2 regions of the Pseudomonas sp. Irchel s3a10 genome follow, and region 2 is predicted to be linked to the other one. Evidence: predicted binding sites of a transcription regulator. Region 2 holds the regulator's gene; the other holds the start of a gene.
The links. The regulator FliA, encoded in region 2, starts transcription of late flagellar genes. The targets are predictions, from matches to a motif close to CTAAAGTTTNNNNNNNNNNNGCCGNTAA.
Positions count from the first base shown of each region.

Region 1 (7,524 bases), on a different contig from region 2:
AATTCTTCAAGGACGGCAATGTGGTGGTCGAACAACTCAACTCCCGCGATGAGCAGGCGCGCGCCATGACCTGGACCACGATCTACAACACCTTGGGTGTGGCGAATTTGTGGGCGGCGATGAATGTGGAATCACTGGGGGCGGGGAAGTCGCGGGCGACCTGGACGATCATTGCAGAGCCGGCCAGCGGAGGTGACGAGGCACTCCCGGGGTTCAAGGATTTCGTTCAGGGGTTTGCCGATGATGCGATGGGGAATGTGTTGAAGCTGTTTGTGTAAGGCTTCGGATTTGCGGTGATTGTCAGACCGCCTTCGCGAGCAAGCCCGCTCCCACATTTTGATTGCATTCCTTCTGTAGGAACGCGGTCAATTTGTGGGAGCGGGCTTGCTCGCGAAGAACGATAACGCGGTCTTCCGTCTGGCGATCAGATCTTGAAGCTGTCGACCAACTGCTTCAACCGGTTCGCCTGCTGCGACAGCGCATCGCAATCCTTCAATGTTTCATTGAGGTTGGCCACGCTCTGCTGGTTCAGCAGGTTGATCTGGTTGACGTCGACGTTGAGGGTTTCCACCACCGCCGTCTGCTCTTCGGTTGCAGCGGCCACCGACTGGTTCATGCCGTCGATTTCGCCGATGCGCTGGGTCACGCTGACCAGGCGCAGGCCGGCCTGGTTGGCCACTTCAACGCTTTCTTCGCTGGACGCCTGACTGGCGTTCATGGTGGTCACCGCTTCACGCGAACCGACCTGCAAGGAGGTGATCATCTTGTGGATCTCTTCCGCCGATTCCTGAGTGCGATGGGCGAGGTTGCGCACTTCGTCCGCCACCACCGCAAAACCGCGTCCGGCTTCACCGGCACGTGCCGCTTCGATGGCCGCGTTGAGCGCCAGCAGGTTGGTCTGCTGCGAGATGCCTTTGATCACATCGAGGATGTGGCCGATGTTGTCGGTGCTTGCATTCAGGGTTTCGATCTGGGTGCATGACAGGCTGATCTTCTGCGACAACTCGGTCATCGCCTGAATGGTCTGCTCGACCACCTGACGACCGTCATCGGCCTGCTCGCTCGCGCCGCTGGCGTGCTGCGAAGCATCGGCGGCATTTCGGGCGATTTCCTGAGTGGCGGCGCCCAACTGGTTGATCGCGGCAGCCACGCTGTTGGTGCGGGCACTTTGTTCGTCGGAACCGATGATCGAGGCGTTGGACGACGCCATCACCCGTTGCGACAGGTCGTGTACATGACGGGTGGCCGACGACACTTCGGAAATCGACGCGTGAATGCGCTCGACGAACTGGTTGAACGAGCTGCCCAGTTCGGCGAACTCATCCTTGCCTTCCACGACCAGACGCCGGGTCAGGTCGCCTTCACCCTGGGCGATGTCCTGCATCGCGCGGCCCATGGTGGTCAGCGGACGCATCAGGACGTTGATCAGCAGGCTCAGCAGCAGCGCAATCGCAGCGACCGCGACGAACATCGCGATCAGCGCCGAAGTACGGAACTGGCTGAGGGCGGCGTAGGCCTTGTCACGATCGATCGACAGACCGATGTACCAGTCGGCATTCGGCAAACCGCTGACCGGGGTGAACGACAGGATACGTTCCTGGCCGTTGAGCACCACGTTCTGGTTGCCTTTCTCGATGCGCACGCCGGAATTCGGGTAGATGTCCTTGAGGTTCTTCATCACCTGATCTTTGTCCGGGCTGACGATCACTTGGCCGTCACCGCTGACCAGGAACGCGTGGCCAAGGCCACCGAAGTCCACCGAGTTGATGATCTTCACCAACGTTTCCAGGCTCAGGTCGCCACCGACCACACCCAGCAGTTCGCCATTCTTTTTCACCGGCATGGCGATGGTCACCACCAGACCACCGACCGCCGCCATGTACGGCGGGGTCAGCATGGTTTTGTCAGCAACGACTGCTTGCTTGTACCAAGGGCGCTGACGCGGATCGTAGCCGTCGGGCATCTTCGCGTCAGGGCGCTGAGTGAACACCCCATTGGCCTGGCCGACGTAGGTGAACTGGAAGTTCGAGGTGAAGGCCGGTTGATCGACCAGCCCCGGGAAGTCGGCGTCCTTGCCCTGATGGGCAACGTTTTGCGCGAGGTTTTCCAGCACCAGAATTCGCCCGCTCATCCAGTTCTGCACGCTGCTGGCGGTCAGATCGCCGGCCTGCTGCACGGACGACTGAAGGTTCTGGCGAATGGTGTTGCGCTGCAGATAGTCGTTGTAGAGGGTGAACAAAGCGAAAGCCAGGACCACGACGCCCGAGGCGGCCAACAGGATTTTATGGCTGAACTTGAGATTCATTTCATGGGACTTCTTATGCAAAAGTGGGGATGCGTTCCGGGATGCAACATTCCATGTACAGCGCAGGCGGCGTTCTGACGGCCGCTCTACTTTGGTGCACGCATGTCTCACCAGTCTGTCGGCACCGTTTGCGGAAAACTTAGGGCGTTGTGGGAAATGTGCGGCATTTCTGTCAGATTCCCGCCGAACGGCGTGCCAGAGCGTTTGCCTTCAGTTTTTTAAGACGGTTATTCGTGCGGAGGTTGCAAAATTCTCAGCCCTTGATAAAAATGCGACTAATTATCATTTGTGACGTTCGGGCTGTCGCGTTCATGTCCTCACCTGAGTTTGCAGTGCAGGCGCTTTACAGGAGTCATCACGGCTGGCTCAACGCCTGGCTGCGAGCGCGGCTGGGCAATGCCGCAGATGCCGCGGACCTGGCGCAGGACACCTTCGTGCGTCTGTTGCAGCGCAGCGAACGTCTGGAACTCAAGGCACCTCGCGCATTTTTACGCACCATCGCCCGTGGCCTGGTGATCGACCACTGGCGTCGTGCAGAAATCGAACGCGCCTATCTCGAAGCCATCGCCCATTTGCCCGAAGCCGAAACCCCAAGCGCCGAAGCTCGCGCGTTGGTGATCGAGTTGCTCGAGAGCGTGGCGCGCATGCTCGAAGGCTTGCGGCCGAAAGTGCGTCAGGCGTTTCTGCTGGCGCAGTGCGAAGGTTTGACCCACAAGCAGATCGCCGCGCAGATGGGTTTGTCACTGCGCTCCGTCGAACGTTACGTCGCCGATGCGCTGTATCACTGTTACATGTTGCGGTACGAAGCCTGATGAGTGTGGACAACAACTCAGTCGGGCGCCGCGCCGAGCCGCAACAACAGGTGGTCAAGCAAGCCATTCACTGGTTGCTGCGGCTGCGCAACAACCATGGCAATGCGCGCCTGAGTCATCAGTGCGACGCGTGGCGTGCCGAACATCATGAACATGAACTGGCCTGGCAGCGCGTGCAGTCGCTGCAGGCGGAATTGAGCCATAACCTGCGCGCAGTGCCCGGCGCGCACGTGGCGCTGAACACGCTGGAAAACAGTGCGCAAGGACTCGGACGGCGACAGACCTTGAAGCTGCTGTCTGGCGCGGTGCTGATGAGCTCCGCGGCGTGGCTGGCCAAGGACACCTCCGTGTGGCAGCAGTGGCGCGCTGATTACGCTACGGCGACCGGCGAGCGTCGCGGGTTCCAGTTGCCCGACGGCACGCGGATCGAGCTGAACACTGCCAGCGCAGTGGATCTGGACTACACCGCGCAGCAGCGGCTGATCAAACTCACTCGCGGCGAAATCATCGTCACATGCGGCGGTAACGATGAAGGCGCGACGTTCAACCGGCCACTTCGCGTGCAAAGTCGTCATGGTATTTATGAGCCGATAAAAGCCCGCTTCATCCTGCGTCAGGACAGCGATTGCACACGGCTCACCGTCAGCTCCGGAAGCGTCGCCATCCGCAGCGGCGCAACCTCCGTCGAGGCACTCGCGGGGCAGACCTATCTGATCGATCACCATCAGGTGCGCCCGGCACCACCACTGGATATGGACGTGGGTGCGTGGGCCGATGGTTTGATTGTGACCCGCAACATGCGCTTGGGCGATTTCCTCAATGAAGTCGGGCGTTATCGTCAGGGCTTTGTGACGTGCGCGCCGCAGGTAGCGGACTTGCGCCTGTCCGGGGTGTTCCGCCTGGAGGATACCGACACGCTGCTGGCCATCCTGCCGCAGACCCTGCCGGTGCAATTGCGTTATCGCACTCGCTGGTGGGTCACGCTGGAACCGGTGGCCTGAATTATTTTGGCGGGTTTTCGCAACGAGTCCGGCTTGGTCAGTAAGCACTTCAACTCAGCCTTTGCGACTTGCCACGGAAACCGACAATGACTGTCCGCCTCACCTGTAAGAAACCGCTGAATTTCACTGCCGAATCGGGCCTGCTGCGCCACGCAGTTCGCGCCGCCCTGCTGTCCACCGTTCTGGGTGCCGGTGTGCTGCCCGGCCTGAGCCTCGCCGCCAATGTCAGTGAGGCGAGCAGTCATCGCTACAGCATCGCCGCCGGCCCACTGGGCGAGGCGCTGAACCAGTTTGCCCGTCAGGCGGGCATTACCTTGTCGATGACCCCACAGCAAACGCAGGGACAACAGTCTCCGGGCGTACAGGGCGAATATTCAACCGATCAGGCGTTGAGCCATTTGCTCAGCGGTTCGGGTCTGGAAGCGGTCAGCCAGGACGGCAGCAGCTACGTCCTGCGTCCAGTCAGTGAAACCGATGCGCTGGCTCTGCCAGCCACCGATATCAAAGGTTTCGCCCTCGGCAACGCACTCGGCAGTATGGAAGGCTACAACGCCACCCACAGCCAGATCGCGACCAAGACCAGTACTGCGTTGCTGGAAACTTCGCAAAGCGTGTCCGTGGTCACCCGCGAGCAAATGGACGACCAAGGTTCACAGACCGTCTCTCAGGCGATGCGCTATACCCCCGGCGTGCTGACCAACCCTTACGGGGCAACCCATCGCTACGACTATGTGGCGATGCGCGGCTTCAACGATGGTTCGGTGGACAATATTTACCTCGACGGCCTCAAGTCGATGGGCGACAGCGGCACCTACAGCACCATGCAGGTCGATCCGTATTTTCTTGAGCGCGTGGATATTCTCAAAGGTCCATCGTCAGTGTTGTACGGCCGCAGTTCGCCCGGTGGCCTCGTGGCACTGACCAGCAAAAAGCCGTTGTACGAGGCCTATCATCAGGTTCAGGCCACGGTCGGTACCCAAGGTCAGCGCGGAGTCGGGTTTGACTTCAGTGGCCCGGTCGATGATGACAAGCGCATTGCCTATCGTCTGACCGGTTTGACGGATCAGTCCGATACACAATTCGACCACAACAAGGAAAAACGCTTCGCCCTCGCCCCGACCCTGAGCATTGATTTCACTGAAGACACTTCGCTGACGCTGCAGGCGTATCTGCAGCACGATCCGGATGGCGGCTACCACGGTGGCGTGCCGGCGGACGGGACGATTCATCAGCGCAACGGCAACCGCATCTCGCCGCACTTCTTCGAGGGCGAGCCGGGGATTGATGGCTACTCGCGGGATCAGCAATCGTTCGGCTATCAGTTCGAACATCGCTTCAACGATGTCTTCACGGCGCGGCAGAACTTCCGTTACCTCGACTCCAAAGTGAACATGGATCAGGTCTACGCCTACGGCTGGACGACACCAACCAGCAACGAACTGAACCGCTATTACACCGGCGGCGATGAACGTCTGCATGCGTTCATCGTCGACAACATGCTGCAGGCCGAATTCTTCACCGGGGCCACCAAGCACACCGTGTTGATGGGCGCAGATTATCAACGGCGCAAGACTGTGGTCGACTGGACCAGTGGTGGTCTGGCGCCGATCAATGCGTTCAACCCGGTCTACGGCAATTCGGCGATCGACATGTACGGCGACACCAGTTACCTGCGGCGCCTGGAGCAGACCGGGGTCTACCTGCAAGACCTGATCGAGATGGACCAGTGGCGCTTCTCGCTGGGCTTGCGTCAGGACTGGGTCGAGACCTCCGATGAGAACCGTATCGCCGAAGCGGGTCGGCCAGTGGGCACCGAAATCAACGACCGCCGTACCAAACTGACCGGCCGCGCCGGCGCGTTGTATCTGTTCGATAACGGTCTGGCGCCGTACATCAGCTACTCCGAGTCGTTTAACCCGAACTCGTATGCCGACAGCGCCGGTAATCCTCTGCCGCCAACTGACGGGACGCAATGGGAAGTCGGCCTGAAGTACCAGCCGCCGGGCACCGACAATCTGTTCACCGCCTCGCTGTTCCGCATTGATCAGGAGAACCTCGCGACCAAGTTGCCACAGGAAAACTTCTACCGAGCAGTCGGCGCTGTGCGCTCGCAAGGTCTGGAGCTGGAAGCGCACATGCAGTTGACCGACAACCTGAAAGTGCTCGGCAGCTACACCTTCACCGATATCGAGTACTCGAAGTCGATGGTCAGCACCTTGAGCACTCCGACCGACGTGATCGAGAACAAAGGCAACTCGCCAACTCAGGCGCCGCGGCACATGGCCTCGTTGTGGGCCGACTACAAGTTCGACAGCGCGGTACTCGATGGCCTGCGTCTGGGCGGTGGTGTGCGTTATGTCGGTTATAGCTGGGCGGACGCGGAAAACACGCTGAAGGTGCCTTCCTACACCTTGTTCGACGCCTCGATCGGTTATGACCTGGGCAAGCTCGGCTTGAAGGGCGTCGACGTGCGCTTTAATGCGAACAACCTGACCAATGAAACCTACGTGGCCTCCTGCGCCAGTCTGAACTTCTGCTACATGGGCGAAGAGCGCAACGTCGCCGCCACGGTCAGCTACCAGTTCTAAGCCTTTGCCTTGTGCATAAAAAAGCCAGCCGCTGATTTCTCAGGGGCTGGCTTTGTCGTCTTTGTGGGGAAATCTTCATGCGCGCATTGTTGGTGTTGTTGCATCGCTATATCGGCCTGGCGACGGCGGTGTTTTTGCTGTTGGCCGGGATTACCGGAAGCATTCTGGCGTTTAATCATGAGCTGGATGAATGGCTGAATCCGCAATTCTATGCGGCCTCCGCCGAGGGTCAGCGATTGCCTCCAGGGGCATTGGTCGAGGCTGTGCAAACCACCCATCCGAAGCTGCAGGTCTGGTACATGGAGTATCCGGAAGAATTGGGACATACCGCGCTATTGGCAGCTGTTCCACGTAACGATCCGGCGACGGGCAAACCGTTTGATGAGCGCAATCAGGTGTTCTACCTGGACCCGGTGAGTGCCGAGCAGAAAGGGCAACGTTACTGGGGCAAGTGCTGCTTTTCCCGGGAGAACTTCATTCCGTTCATTCTCGAGTTTCATTACAACCTGACGCTGCCCGGAAACTGGGGCTTGTGGTTGATGGGTCTGGTTGCGTGCGCCTGGGTGATCGATTGCTTTATCGCCTTGTGGCTGACATTTCCTCGTGGCAAGCCGTTCTGGAGAAAGTGGTCGACGGCCTGGAAGATCAAGGGCGGGCACGCTTACCGGCTCAACTTCGACCTGCATCGTGCGGGGGGATTGTGGCTGTGGTTGTTGTTGCTGCCGATTGCGGTCAGCAGTGTCGCGATGAATTTGCCGAGTCAGGTGTTCAAACCGGCAGTGTCGTGGTTTTCGCCGATTGAACCGAGCGTTTATGAG
Region 1 covers NZ_FYDR01000018.1:20,870-28,393, forward strand. The annotation lists gene CKW11_RS27060 (SRPBCC family protein) at 1-278, shown strand, start outside; gene CKW11_RS27065 (methyl-accepting chemotaxis protein) at 425-2,305, opposite strand; gene CKW11_RS27070 (sigma-70 family RNA polymerase sigma factor) at 2,617-3,117, shown strand; gene CKW11_RS27075 (FecR domain-containing protein) at 3,117-4,118, shown strand; gene CKW11_RS27080 (TonB-dependent siderophore receptor) at 4,205-6,706, shown strand; gene CKW11_RS27085 (PepSY domain-containing protein) at 6,784-7,524, shown strand, end outside.
Region 1: the regulator FliA is predicted to act here: its motif matches at 2,421-2,448, upstream of CKW11_RS27065 (methyl-accepting chemotaxis protein).

Region 2 (7,524 bases):
TCGGGCAGCGCTGCATGATGTGCCGCACCGCCGTGATGCCATCCATCATCGGCATCTCGTAGTCCATGGTGATCACGTCCGGCTTGAGCGCCAGGGCCTGATCGATCGCCTCTTTACCGTTGGTGGCCGTGCCGACCACCTGGATGCTCGGATCCGCTGAAAGAATTTCCGAGACGCGGCGGCGGAAAAAACCCGAATCGTCCACCACCAGGACTTTGACTGCCATAAACACTCCATTAGGTGCAGCGGGACGTCGTCGCCCCGCCGCCCCGGATTCAAATACGCTTCGTCGCGTAACGCTTGAGCATGCTTGGAACATCAAGGATCAGCGCGATGCGGCCGTCACCGGTGATGGTGGCGCCGGACATGCCCGGAGTGCCCTGCAGCATTTTGCCCAATGGCTTGATGACCACTTCTTCCTGGCCGACCAGTTGATCGACGACGAAGCCGATCCGCTGGGTGCCCACCGAAAGGATCACCACATGGCCTTCGCGCTGCTCTTCGTGAGCGGCGGAGCTGACCAGCCAGCGCTTGAGGTAGAACAATGGCAGCGCCTTGTCCCGCACGATCACCACTTCCTGGCCATCCACCACGTTGGTGGTCGACAGGTCGAGGTGGAAGATTTCGTTGACGTTGACCAACGGGAACGCAAACGCCTGATTGCCGAGCATCACCATCAGGGTCGGCATGATCGCGAGGGTCAGCGGCACCTTGATGACGATCTTCGAACCCTGGCCCTTGGTCGAGTAGATGTTGATCGAACCGTTGAGCTGGGAAATCTTGGTCTTCACCACGTCCATGCCGACACCGCGGCCGGACACGTCGGAGATCTCGGTCTTGGTCGAGAAACCCGGGGCGAAGATCAGGTTGTAGCACTCGGTATCGCTCAGGCGATCGGCCGCGTCCTTGTCCATCACACCGCGTTTTACCGCGATCGAACGCAGGACGTTCGGGTCCATGCCCTTGCCGTCGTCGGAGATCGACAACAGGATGTGGTCACCTTCCTGCTCGGCGGCCAGTACCACACGACCACCACGGGCCTTGCCCGAAGCTTCGCGTTCTTCCGGCGACTCGATGCCGTGGTCGACCGCGTTGCGCACCAAGTGGACCAACGGGTCGGCCAGGGCCTCGACAAGGTTTTTGTCGAGGTCGGTTTCTTCACCCACCAGTTCCAGGTTGATCTCTTTCTTGAGCTGACGCGCGAGGTCACGAACCAGACGCGGGAAGCGCCCGAAGACCTTCTTGATCGGCTGCATCCGGGTCTTCATCACCGCGGTCTGCAAGTCAGCCGTGACCACGTCGAGGTTCGACACGGCCTTGGACATGGCTTCGTCGCCGCTGTTGAGACCCAGGCGCACCAGGCGGTTACGCACCAGCACCAGCTCGCCAACCATGTTCATGATTTCGTCGAGACGTGCGGTATCGACCCGCACGGTGGTCTCGGCTTCGCTCGCCGGTTTTTCCGGCGGCGGAGCAGCTGCGGCGCGGGCCGGCGCCGGTGCAGCAGCGGCAGCAGGTTTTGGCGCTTCGGCTTTCGGCTCAGGCTTGGGAGCAGCCTTCGGCGCAGCAGCCGGAGCGGCAGCAGCCTTGGCGGCAGGCGCGGCCACAGTCGACGCGGTGCCTGCAGCAGCGGCGCCAACGTCGGTGAACTTGCCTTTGCCGTGCAACTCGTCGAGCAGCGATTCGAATTCGTGATCGCTGATCAGATCGCTGCCGGCAGCGGCGGCCGCCGGTGCGGCAGGCGCAACCGGTGCCGAGGCGATCGCCGACTCCAGCGCTTCAACGGCAAAGTTGCCCTTGCCGTGCAACTGATCGAGCAGTGCTTCGAATTCGTCGTCGGTGATGTCCGAGCTGTCGCCCGCCGCCGGTGCCGCCGGAGCGGCCGCTGCCGGTGCCACGGCGTCCGCCGCGAACTGGCCTTTGCCGTGCAACTGATCGAGCAACGACTCGAATTCGGCGTCGGTAATTTCATCGCTGGCATCGGCAGCCGGCGCAGGTGCAGCAGCAGCCGGGGCTTCGGCTTCGGCCTTGACGGCGTTCAGCGAATCCAGCAGCTGTTCAAATTCGTTATCGGTGATGTCGCCCGAATCGCTCGAATCGCCTTCGACGACCAGTTCTTCGATCATCTCGGCCACTGGCGAAGCCGGTGCTTCGTCGGCCGTTTGCGGTTCGGCCAGACGCGCCAGCGCGGCCAGCAGTTCCGGGGTTGCAGCAGTGATCGGCGCACGTTCACGGACTTCGCTGAACATGCTGTTCACCGCGTCCAGTGCCTCAAGCACCACGTCCATCAGTTCTGCATCAACGCGACGCTCACCCTTGCGCAGGATGTCGAACACGTTTTCGGCGATGTGACAGCACTCCACCAGCTCGTTGAGCTGAAGGAAGCCGGCGCCCCCTTTTACAGTGTGGAAACCGCGAAAAATTGCGTTGAGCAGATCTGCGTCATCCGGGCGGCTTTCCAGCTCGACCAGTTGCTCGGACAGTTGCTCAAGAATCTCGCCGGCCTCAACCAGGAAATCCTGAAGGATCTCTTCATCGGCGCCGAAGCTCATTAATGGGGTGCTCCTACAGGTCTAAAAACCCAAAAAACCTAAAATTCCAAAACTCTAGAATCCGAGGCTGGATAACAAATCGTCCACATCGTCCTGACCGGACACAACGTCTTCTCGTTTATCGGCATGAATCTGCGGACCTTCACCCTGCGAGAGATGTTTTTGTGGATCTTTTTCTGCAAGCATCGCGGCACGGTCGTGTTCGATGCCCGCAAAGCGGTCAACCTGACTGGCCATGAGGACGAGTTTGAGCAAATTGCTTTCGACTTCGGTGACCAGTTGGGTCACACGCTTGATCACCTGACCTGTGAGGTCCTGGTAATCCTGAGCCAGCAGGATGTCGTTGAGGTTGCTCGACACCGCACGGTTGTCCGTGCTGCTGCGTGACAGAAAACCGTCGACCCGGCGCGCCAGTTCGCGGAACTCTTCAGCCCCGACTTCACGACGCATGAAGCGGCCCCAATCGGTGCTCAGGGCCTGGGCTTCTTCAGCCAGGCCATTGACCACCGGGGTGGCGCTTTCCACCAGATCCATGGTGCGGTTGGCCGCGGCTTCGGTCAGCTTGACCACATAGCCCAGGCGTTCGGTGGCGTCGGTGATTTGCGACACTTCCTCGGCCTGCGGCATGTGCGGATCGATCTGGAAATTGACGATCGCACTGTGCAGTTCGCGTGTGAGCTTGCCCACTTCCTGATACAGGCCGCGGTCACGGGTCTGATTGAGCTCATGGATCAGTTGCACAGCGTCGCCGAACCTGCCTTTTTCAAGGCTCTCGACCAGTTCGACCGCGTGTTTTTTCAGGGTCGACTCGAAATCGCCCTGTGAAGATTCGTTATGCTCCATAGCTCCCCCGCGCGTCATCAGCCGATGCGTTCGAAAATCTTCTCGATTTTGTCTTTCAACGCCTGAGCCGTGAAAGGTTTGACCACGTAGCCGTTCACACCGGCCTGAGCGGCCTCGATGATTTGCTCGCGCTTGGCTTCAGCGGTCACCATCAGCACGGGCAGATGCTTGAGTTTTTCATCGGCACGTACGTGGCGCAGCAAGTCGATACCGGTCATGCCCGGCATGTTCCAGTCCGTTACCAGAAAGTCGATGCTTCCGCTGTTGAGTACCGGAATGGCGGTAGTGCCATCGTCGGCCTCGACGGTATTGGTGAACCCAAGATCGCGCAGCAGGTTCTTGATGATCCGCCGCATCGTTGAGAAGTCATCAACGATGAGGATTTTCATGTCTTTGTTCAATTCGACCTCCAAGCAGTCTTAAACGCGCCCAGCACCTGGACGCGCCACTTCAATCAATCCGGCAAAGCACTCGATGACTGTCTGGAGCACAACAGAGCAAGACCGGTGCCGTTCATCACCGCACCAGCCTCGTTCGCAGTGTCCCCACACTGCCTTCAGCGCGCTCGCCACTCCCCCAAACGCCCCCGCAAACGGGCCGCGCACTGGCTGTGTAACTGGCTGACCCGCGATTCACTGACGCCAAGGACTTCACCGATTTCCTTGAGGTTCAGCTCTTCGTCGTAGTACAGCGCCAACACCAGTCGCTCACGCTCCGGCAAATTGGCAATCGCATCCGCCAGCGCCGCCTGGAAGCGTTCATCTTCCAGATCGCGTGACGGCTCAAGATGAGCACTGGCGCCATCCTCGTGCAGCCCTTCGTGTTCGCCGTCCTGCAACAGGTCGTCGAAACTGAACAGCCGGCTGCCCAGCGTGTCATTCAAAATCCCGTAGTAATCGTCGAGACTCAATTGGAGTTCGGCCGCAACCTCGTGATCTTTAGCATCACGTCCGGTTTTAGCTTCAATTGAGCGAATTGCGTCGCTGACCATACGGGTGTTGCGGTGAACCGAGCGTGGTGCCCAATCCCCTTTGCGCACTTCATCAAGCATCGCGCCGCGGATTCGAATGCCCGCGTACGTTTCGAAACTGGCGCCTTTGCTGGCGTCGTATTTGGTCGAGACTTCGAGCAGGCCGATCATCCCGGCCTGAATCAGGTCTTCAACCTGCACACTCGCCGGCAAGCGCGCCAGCAAGTGATAGGCAATGCGCTTGACCAGTGGCGCGTAACGCTCGATCAACTCGTACTGCGCGTCACGTGCCGACTTCTTGTAGTAGTTCATACCGCTCGCGGTCATAACACAGGCCCTGCTGTTTGCTGCACGAGGCGCTCGACGAAAAACTCAAGGTGACCGCGCGGGTTGGCAGGCAGCGGCCAGGTATCGACCTTCTGCGCGATCGCCTTGAACGCCAGCGCGCACTTGGAACGCGGAAAGGCTTCATAGACCGCTCGCTGCTTCTGCACTGCCTTGCGCACGCTTTCGTCGTACGGCACGGCACCGACGTATTGTAAGGCGACGTCGAGGAAGCGATCCGTGACCTTGGTCAACTTGGCGAACAGGTTGCGCCCTTCCTGCGGGCTCTGCGCCATGTTGGCGAGGACGCGGAAGCGGTTCATGCCGTAGTCGCGGTTGAGCAGTTTGATCAGCGCGTAGGCGTCGGTGATCGAGGTCGGCTCGTCGCAGACCACCAGCAACACTTCCTGCGCGGCGCGGACAAAACTGACTACCGAGTCACCAATACCCGCAGCGGTGTCGATCACCAGCACATCGAGGTTGTCGCCGATGTCGCTGAAGGCCTGAATCAGACCGGCATGTTGCGCCGGGCTCAGGTGCACCATGCTTTGGGTGCCGGAAGCGGCCGGCACGATGCGGATCCCGCCGGGCCCCTGCAACAGCACGTCGCGCAGTTCGCAGCGGCCTTCGATCACGTCGGCCAGAGTGCGTTTGGGGGTCAGTCCCAGCAGAACGTCGACGTTCGCCAGCCCCAGGTCGGCGTCCAGCAGCATGACCCGACGGCCAAGCTCTGCCAGCGCCAGAGACAAGTTCACTGACACGTTAGTCTTGCCGACGCCACCTTTGCCGCCGGTCACCGCGATCACCTGTACGGGATGCATGCTGCCCATGTTATTTCTTTACCTTGTCTTGCATAGACGGAGGCCACATTACTGGCTGCGCGTTCTCAACCGGAACAATGCATGGCAGACCATCGATGTAGGTACAAAAACGGTTCATTACCTCAGCCAACCTGCTTGGTCGGGCTGTGGTAGATATCAGCGAACATGTCAGCCATGGCTTCTTCGCTGGGTTCTTCCTGCATTTGCACGCTGACGGCGCGGCTGACCAGTTGATGACGGCGCGGCAGATGCAGATCATCCGGAATCCGTGGGCCATCGGTCAGGTACGCGACCGGCAATTCATGACTGATCGCCAGGCTCAATACTTCGCCAAGACTGGCCGTCTCATCCAGTTTAGTCAGGATGCAGCCGGCAAGCCCGCAACGCTTGTAACTGTGGTACGCGGCGGTTAGAACCTGTTTCTGGCTGGTGGTTGCCAGCACCAGATAATTTTTTGAACGGATGCCACGCCCGGCCAGGCTTTCCAGCTGCATGCGCAGGGCCGGATCGCTGGCCTGCAAGCCGGCGGTATCGATCAGCACCACGCGTTTGCGCAGCAATGGATCCAACGCCTGCACCAGCGACTGGCCCGGATCAACGTGGGTCACCGGCACATTGAGAATGCGGCCCAAGGTCTTCAGTTGTTCCTGGGCGCCGATACGGAAACTGTCCATGCTCACCAGCGCGACATTCTGCGCGCCGTATTTCAGCACGTAGCGCGCGGCCAGCTTGGCCAGGGTGGTGGTCTTGCCCATGCCGGCCGGACCGACCATGGCAATCACCCCGCCCTCTTCCAGCGGCTCGACTTCCGGTACGGCAATCATCCGCGCCAGGTGCGCAAGCAGCATGCGCCAGGCCTGACGCGGCTCTTCGATATCAGTAATCATCGCCAGCAGATCGCGCGACAACGGCCCGGACAGACCGATGCGTTGCAGACGGCGATACAGATTGGCTTGCGCCGGACGGCTGCCTTGCAGCTGATTCCAGGCCAGGGTGCCGAGCTGCACTTCCATCAGCTCACGCAGACTGTTCAATTCGAAACGCATCGAATCCAGCGCACGCGGATCGACGCCAGCGGCCGCCGGTGCAGGTGCCGGAGCCGGACGCGCCGGGGCGGCGTAAGTCGGTTCGCTCAACGGTTCGGCAGCGGTCAGCGGCAGGCCGGCCGTCAACGGCAGCCCGGCGAACAACTGGCGATTGGTGTTGCCGTCGGCTTCGCCACGCAGGCTCAGCTCGGCCTGGGCGGTCACGATGCGCGACTGGGTCTTGCGCAGCTCGTCCTCAAGTTCCATGTTCGGAACCCGTGGCGCCAGCGCCGACAATTTGTAATCCAGCGCCGCCGTCAGCTCGACGCCGCCGGCAATGCGGCGGTTGCCAATGATGGCGGCATCAGCGCCCAGCTCATCACGAACCAGCTTCATGGCCTGACGCATATCGGCGGCGAAAAAACGCTTAACTTGCATAAACCACTACCTCAGCCGTTGGGCCCTACTGTCGCAACGATGGTCACTTGCTTGTTGTCCGGAATTTCCTGGTAGGCCAGCACGTGCAGCCCCGGGACTGCGAGGCGACCGAAACGCGAGAGCATCGCGCGGATCGGGCCTGCTACCAACAGGATCACCGGCTGACCTTGCATTTCCTGGCGCTGCGCCGCTTCGATAAGCGAACGCTGCAGCTTCTCGGCCATGCTTGGCTCCAGCAGAACGCCCTCTTCAGAGCCTTGTCCTGCCTTCTGCAGACTATTGAGCAATATTTGTTCCAACCTTGGTTCCAGGGTGATCACAGGCAGCTCGGAGTCAGTGCCTACAATGCTTTGGACGATGGCGCGGGATACGCCGACGCGTACTGCGGCCACCAAGGCGGCGGTATCTTGACTCTTGGCGGCGTTGTTGGCGATAGCCTCGGCAATGCTGCGGATATCGCGCACCGGCACGTGTTCGGCCAGCAGCGCCTGCAACACTTTGAGCAACTGCGACAACGAAACCACCCCCGGCACCAGTTCTTCCGCCAGTTT
Region 2 covers NZ_FYDR01000008.1:103,693-111,216, reverse strand. The annotation lists gene CKW11_RS22010 (chemotaxis response regulator protein-glutamate methylesterase) at 1-226, opposite strand, end outside; gene CKW11_RS22005 (chemotaxis protein CheA) at 276-2,552, opposite strand; gene CKW11_RS22000 (protein phosphatase CheZ) at 2,607-3,395, opposite strand; gene CKW11_RS21995 (chemotaxis response regulator CheY) at 3,413-3,784, opposite strand; gene fliA (RNA polymerase sigma factor FliA) at 3,952-4,692, opposite strand; gene fleN (flagellar synthesis regulator FleN) at 4,689-5,519, opposite strand; gene flhF (flagellar biosynthesis protein FlhF) at 5,633-6,973, opposite strand; gene flhA (flagellar biosynthesis protein FlhA) at 6,985-7,524, opposite strand, start outside.